DNA from 2 places in the Bacillus sp. LH1 genome. Region 1 is predicted to be linked to the other one. Evidence: predicted binding sites of a transcription regulator. Region 1 holds the regulator's gene; the other holds the start of a gene.
What was found. The regulator LexA, encoded in region 1, represses DNA repair genes until DNA is damaged. The targets are predictions, from matches to a motif close to CGAACATATGTTCG.
Positions count from the first base shown of each region.

Region 2: a site for LexA is predicted at 1,311-1,324, ahead of ruvA (Holliday junction DNA helicase RuvA). Genes of this name have one in related genera too.

Region 1 covers NZ_CM175007.1:3,595,518-3,598,945, reverse strand. The annotation lists gene ACX9TM_RS18585 (PadR family transcriptional regulator) at 1-40, shown strand, start outside; gene ACX9TM_RS18580 (DUF1700 domain-containing protein) at 33-575, shown strand; gene ACX9TM_RS18575 (DUF4097 family beta strand repeat-containing protein) at 576-1,379, shown strand; gene lexA (transcriptional repressor LexA) at 1,470-2,090, opposite strand; gene ACX9TM_RS18565 (YneB family resolvase-like protein) at 2,232-2,888, shown strand; gene ACX9TM_RS18560 (DUF896 domain-containing protein) at 2,934-3,173, shown strand; gene ACX9TM_RS18555 (bifunctional metallophosphatase/5'-nucleotidase) at 3,213-3,428, opposite strand, start outside.
Region 2 covers NZ_CM175007.1:4,311,396-4,314,823, forward strand. The annotation lists gene ruvB (Holliday junction branch migration DNA helicase RuvB) at 1-617, opposite strand, end outside; gene ruvA (Holliday junction DNA helicase RuvA) at 623-1,240, opposite strand; gene ACX9TM_RS22335 (iron-hydroxamate ABC transporter substrate-binding protein) at 1,429-2,373, shown strand; gene ACX9TM_RS22340 (BofC C-terminal domain-containing protein) at 2,388-2,918, opposite strand; gene ACX9TM_RS22345 (hypothetical protein) at 3,348-3,428, shown strand, end outside.

The DNA of each region.
Region 1 (3,428 bases):
GGTACAAGAAATTATTGAAGGGGTGGAATGGGATGAGTAAAGAAGGGTTTCTTAAAGAATTATCAAGTTATCTTAGAAAGTTACCAGAGGAAGAGAGGCAAGATATTTTATTGGATTATGAAGAGCACTTTCAGTTTGGACTAGAAGAGGGGAAAACTGAATCGGAAATAATACAGGGCCTTGGTTCTCCGAAAGTAATCGCGAAAGAATTACTTGCGATGTATCGCTTCGATGAAATGAAAAAAAATCCATCGACTTCAAATGTGACAAGAGCTGTTATGGCAGCGATTGGACTTAGTTTGTTTAATTTTATTATTGTGTTAGGCCCGTTAGTCGCAATTATTGCTTTTATATTTTCTTTTTGGATCGGTGGTATTGCTAGTGTAGTAACACCATTTTTCGTTATTGGAAAAGTATTTATGGGTACTTTTATATGGTTGGATCTTTTCGTTAGTATAACGTTTGTTGGGGTAGGTTTATTGTTATGTATTATCGCTTTTTATAGTACAAAGTGGTTTAAGAGATTGTGTGTACGATATGTAATATGGAACTTCAAAATGATAAAAGGAGAGTAAATGATGAAAAAACTATTTTTAATCGCTATCGCTTGTATCATTATTGGAGTAATAGGAATTTCCCAAACATATGAAAAAGCAGTACAAACTGCTGAAAAAGGCGATAAAGAAAATGTAATTAAAAACGAAACATTAAAAAATATAGAAGTTAAGTTAGATGCCGGGGATATTATTGTCCAAAAATCTCCTGACTCTTCTTTTTATGTAAAGCAATCGGGAGATGTACGTAAACAAGAGATTCGTATCGCAGAAGATGGTGACACATTAAAAATTATTGGGGAAAGAGAAAAAGGTGCTTCATTTGATTTTTCTTTTTACGATTTTAGGTTTCAAACGTCTAAATTGACTCTCCTTGTGCCCGAACGCTCTTACCAAGATGTAAAAGTAAATTCATCTGCTGGACAAATCGAAATGAGTGATGTGAAAAGTGATAGCGTAAGTGTTAGAACACTTGCTGGAGAAGTAGAGTTGAAACAAGTAACGGCTAAGAATGTGGAGGGATCGACAAAAGCTGGTGAGGTGAACTTTAAGAAGGTATTAGGGAAAGTGACCGCAAAAACAACAAGTGGGGAAATAAATATTCAAGATCATGATTCTAAGTATAATCTAGAAGCCAGTTCAACTGCGGGAGATATAGATATTACTTTATCGGAAAAACCACAAGATGCGGTAATTACTGGGCAAAGTGCTGCTGGAGATGTAACAATTTTTAATGAAGAAAATAAAAATGTAACAATTGGAAATGGCAGTAAAAAGATTAGCGGTAAAACGGCTGCGGGAGATGTGACGATTGAAACTCGTTAATAAGAAATAGAATGCATGGAAATCTATCAAAATACAAAAAGAAGATAATTACCTTATTTATATACGGTAATTATCTTCTTTTTGTTATTTTTAATGTAAATCACGATATACGCCAATTACTTTCCCGATAACTGACACTTGTTTTAAAATGATAGGTTCTAATGAAGAGTTTTCTGGTTGTAGACGGAAATGGTCTTTTTCTTTATAGAAACGTTTAACTGTTGCTTCGTTATCCTCTGTTAAAGCGACTACAATTTCACCATTATATGCAGACTGCTGTTGGCGAACAACAACTAAATCTCCATCGAAAATACCAGCTTCAATCATACTATCTCCAGAAATACGTAACATGAACACTTGGTCTGCTCCAGCAACAATACTAGCTGGAAGTGGGAAATGTTCTTCTACGCTTTCGACCGCTGTAATTGGTAACCCAGCAGTGACTTTTCCGACAATTGGAACTTGAATAACAGATTGTGTTTCCGTATCCATTCGGTCTTCACCTAAAATTTCAATGGCACGTGGTTTTGTTGGATCGCGTCGAATGTATCCTTTTTCTTCTAATCGTGATAAATGTCCGTGCACTGTAGAACTAGAAGCGAGGCCGACTGCTTGACCAATTTCACGTACGGAAGGTGGATATCCTTTTTCTTGTACTTTTAGCTTAATAAAGTCGAGAATGTCTTGCTGGCGTTTCGTTAACTTTTCCATGTTTTCTAACACCTCGTTTTCTTTCATTTTTCTTATTAATAAGTATAACATGTGAAAAAACATTCTACAAACATAAGTTCGAACAAATGGCGGATTTATGTTACACTATAGGGAAATAATAGGGAGAAAGAGGGGTTCAAAATGAATGCAATTATTTATGCACGTGTGAGTACAACGAAAGAAGCGCAAGAAACATCATTATTACGTCAAAAAGATGAATTATTGCATTTAGCTGAGCGCTATCAAATGAATGTTACTAAGGTGATTGAAGAGCAGGCTAGTGGATATACAATTGAACGTGACGGTATATTAGAGGTGTTGGATACAATTCGAGACGAACAAATTGATGTGTTACTTATACAAGATGAAACGCGTCTTGGTAGAGGAAATGCGAAGATCGCGTTAATGCATTGTTTACATAAAGAAGGCATAAAAGTATATACGCATACACATAATGGTGAATTACAATTGTCGGATTCTGATTCAATGGTATTAGATATTATTGGTATTGTTGAAGAATATCAAAGAAAGATTCATAATTTGAAAATTAAACGAGGTATGCAACGTGCAGTAGAAAAAGGTTATCGTCCAGAAAAAAATTTAAAAAATCGTCATTTAAGTGTAGGAAGAGAGAAAAAAGAAGTGCCAATTGAGGAAATTGTACGTTTGCGAAAAAGTGAACTCACGTTTGAAGAAATTGCAGCAACATTACGTGGATTTGGTCATAATGTTTCAAAGGCGACTGTACATCGTAGATATGTAGAGTATACGAAGCAATTGCTTGATAAAGAAGAGTAACTATTGTATGATAATAATCAGTTTTGATTAGAAGGGGGATTCGAGATGATTAATCACGAACTCGTTGAACGCATTAACTTCTTAGCGAAAAAAGCAAAAGCTGAAGGTTTAACTGAAGAAGAGCAACGTGAGCGTCAATCGCTACGTGAACAATATTTAAAAGGATTTCGTCAAAATATGTTAAACGAACTTAAAGGTATTAAAGTTGTTAACGAAGAAGGTACAGATGTTACACCGACGAAATTAAAAGCTTTAAAAAAGCAAGATAATGCAAAATTAAATTAAAAGATGGGCGAAGCCCATCTTTTTTATATGTAAAAATCGTTATTTAATAACTTTCCAGTTGTTATTAACTGTTGCTTCTATCGTTTTATGTTCCAATATATAATTAGCGATAAGTTCAGACATATCTGTGGGTATATCTTTTACTACCGGTTTGTTTTGAAACATAAAGAAATTTCCCCCGCCACTTGCACGATAATTATTCATTACAACGTCATATTCTTCATTCATATTAAGAGGAGCACTGTTATGCTGTAA
Region 2 (3,428 bases), 720 kb from region 1:
GCTAACGAATCGATTTCAACTTCAAATACTTCTGCTGTACGTTCAACAATCGCAGAAAGCTGATCTACTGTGTAGTACTCTAACCTTGAAAGTACACCGAAGCGGTCACGAAGCGGTGCCGATAATGCTCCAGCACGTGTTGTTGCTCCAACTAATGTAAATGGCGGTAAATCTAGGCGTACAGAACGTGCTGAAGGCCCTTTTCCAATTACAATATCAAGGCAAAAGTCTTCCATCGCAGGATACAATACTTCTTCAATTGATCTATGCAAACGATGAATTTCATCAATAAATAATACATCCCCTGGCTGAAGCGCTGTTAATACAGCAGCTAAATCTCCTGGTCTTTCAATTGCGGGACCTGAAGTTGTTCTAACATTAACGCCCATCTCATTGGCAATAATATTCGCAAGCGTCGTTTTACCAAGACCTGGTGGTCCATATAAAAGCACGTGATCTAACGTTTCTTCACGCATTTTCGCCGCTTCAATAAATACTTCTAAATTATGTTTTGCTTTATCTTGGCCAATATACTGACGGAGCGTCTGTGGCCGTAATGAATATTCTAAATCCGCATCTTCATATGCAGATTCCCCTGAAAGGAGACGTTCGTCCATTATACTCACCTCTTACCATTTAGTAAAAGACTAAGTGCCTTTTTAATATACTGATCCGTCGTTAATGATTCTTTTAATAACTCTGGTACAACACGAGAAACTTCGCGTTCTGCGTATCCAAGTGCGCGGAGAGCTTCCAGTGCCTCATCAAGCTCAGCTGATGAACCTTTCTTCTCATCAAAACGTTCTGTGTCTGAGAATAAATCAACAAATGCACCTGGTACGACATCTGCTAGTTTTCCTTTTAAATCTAAAATCATTTGGCGTGCTGTTTTCTTTCCGACGCCTGGGAATTTCACTAAAAACTTCTCATCTTCATGCTCAATCGCTTGAACGACCTGTCCTGTTTGACCAGAAGCTAAAATTGCAAGAGCTCCTTTTGGCCCAATGCCAGACACGCCTAACAACTTTGTAAATAATAAACGCTCTTCACGTGTTTTAAACCCGTAAAGTGCCATAATATCTTCTCTCACATAATGATATGTATAGACACGGATTTCTTGCTTACTTCTTTGAAATACATACGGATTTGGTGTGAAAATTTGATAACCAATTCCATTATGATCAATTACGACATATTCCGGCCCTACATACTCCACGTAACCTGTAACATATTCAAACAAAATACGATCTCTCCCTCTTAAATCATGTATTCCATTTTAACATATTTAATGATAGAAAAGCGAGACTGCCCCAACAAATGTTCTCCACTTGAAACTTCTGTTATTTTCCATTGACAGAAAGGTTAAAGCACCTTAATATACAGAAGTCGATAATGATTATCAATACTAATTAAAGGGGTTACATCAGGATGAAACGTAAGCTATTTATTTTATTTACTATTATGCTCGTTGTTCTTTCTATCGTTGGCTGTTCTTCTCAAAAAGAAGAATCGAAGGCAAAAGAACAACCGAAAACAAAAGTTGTAAAACATGCTAAAGGTGAAGCTACAATTCCAGTAAATCCAAAGAGAATTGTTGACTTATCTGGATCAACAGAAGAACTATTACTTCTTGGACACAAACCTGTTGGTACAGCAAATACATATAAAGATAAAATCCAAAATCACTTAACAGACAAGTTAGATGGAGTAAAAGCAGTAGGTTGGTACTGGGCACCTAAAGTTGATTTAGAAGCTGTTACTGCTTTAAAACCAGACTTAATTATTTTAAACAACCGTCAATTAAAAATTTATGATCAACTAGAAAAGGTTGCACCTACAGTTGTTCTAGAAACAAACTTAGAAGACTGGCGTGGTAAGTTTAAAGAAGTAGGTAAGCTATTTGACGAAGAGAAGAAAGCAGACAAATGGATTGCAGACTACGATAAGAAAGCAGACTCTTTATCTAAAAAAATTAAAGAGAAAACAAAAGATGAGAACTTTATGTTCGTTGCAGTTACACCACAAAACTTCCGTGTATACGGTAGCTTCGGATACGGTGACATCATCTTTAATGACTTAAAACTTCCAGCAACAAAAGGTACGGATTTAAAACAAACGATGGCGCAAGTATCACTAGAAGGTCTAGTTGCATTCCAGCCTGACCAAATGTTTATTGTAAACTTCGGCGGCGAAGCTGATAAAGTTTACGAAGACTACAAAAACAGTGCCGTTTGGAAAGACAATAAAGCAGTTAAAAATAATCACGTATATGAAGTATCAAATGAAGTCTTCAATACGAAAGCATTCAATCCAATCGGAAAAGATATGCTAATTGATGAAATCGCAAAAGAAATTTTAGCTAAAAACAAATAAGAAAAAAAAGCAGCTCACCATGAGCTGCTTTTTTTCTTACTTTGAACTGCGTATTGCTTCATTTTTTCAATCGTCTTCACAAAACCTTCTTTTGATTTAATACGAATGCCACGTTTCAATTTCGCACGTTCATAGCTCTCAAGCTTTTTCATATCAATTTGAAAGAAAGAATGGATCGCATTATCACTTTTCGGTACACCTTTGAAAATTTGTAATATCCCTTCCTCTGAAACACCAAAATACCCGCTCGTTTTCAATAACGGAGAAATATCATCAACTTTCTTTTGCAATACAATTTGTACATCATCACGATCAACGAGCTGCCATTCTTTATACTGCTGTAAAAACTTTTCTAAATCCGTCACTTTTTCTGTAAGTATTTCTTCGCTTACTTCGCCATCAACATACATACGCTCTAATAAAATTGTAACCTCAGGTTCTTTTTTCGTTACTTCTGGTACTGGCCCTTCCGCCTTCACATTCGTTCCATAAACGAAACAAAACATCATAACGAAAGCTTGCATCGCAATCAGTATCCATTTCATTTCCGTTCACCTCTTTTAGGCAAGATCATACTTTCATTAGTAGTTTTTCCGGAAATGGGGGTTTTATCCATATTACATTTCTTTCGAAAAATAAAAAATGCAGATAAGGGTTTACCTCATCTGCATGTATCATTTACTTTTATATAAAATGAAAGACGCCTGCAAAGCAGGCGTCTTGATGCGTTTACGGCGAGAGACCAGGCGACCACATTCGCGTGTTTAGCACTTAAGCATATCTCTCGTCTTACGTAAATTAGCTCATCGCTTTGCTAATATAACATTAATAAAGTATAAGTGCAACATGTTTATAAAAATATTTTATTTCCTCTTTCATCCAAATTATTTTATGTAAATTATAAATTGATAATTGCAATATATATGTTACAATTAATGTGACAGCGAAATCATAATAAGCAGGGGATGAATATTATGAAAAAAATAAAGGATGAACGCCTCATTCTTCAAATGTTAAAAAACATACGTATTGTCTTTCTTTTTCAATACATTGGC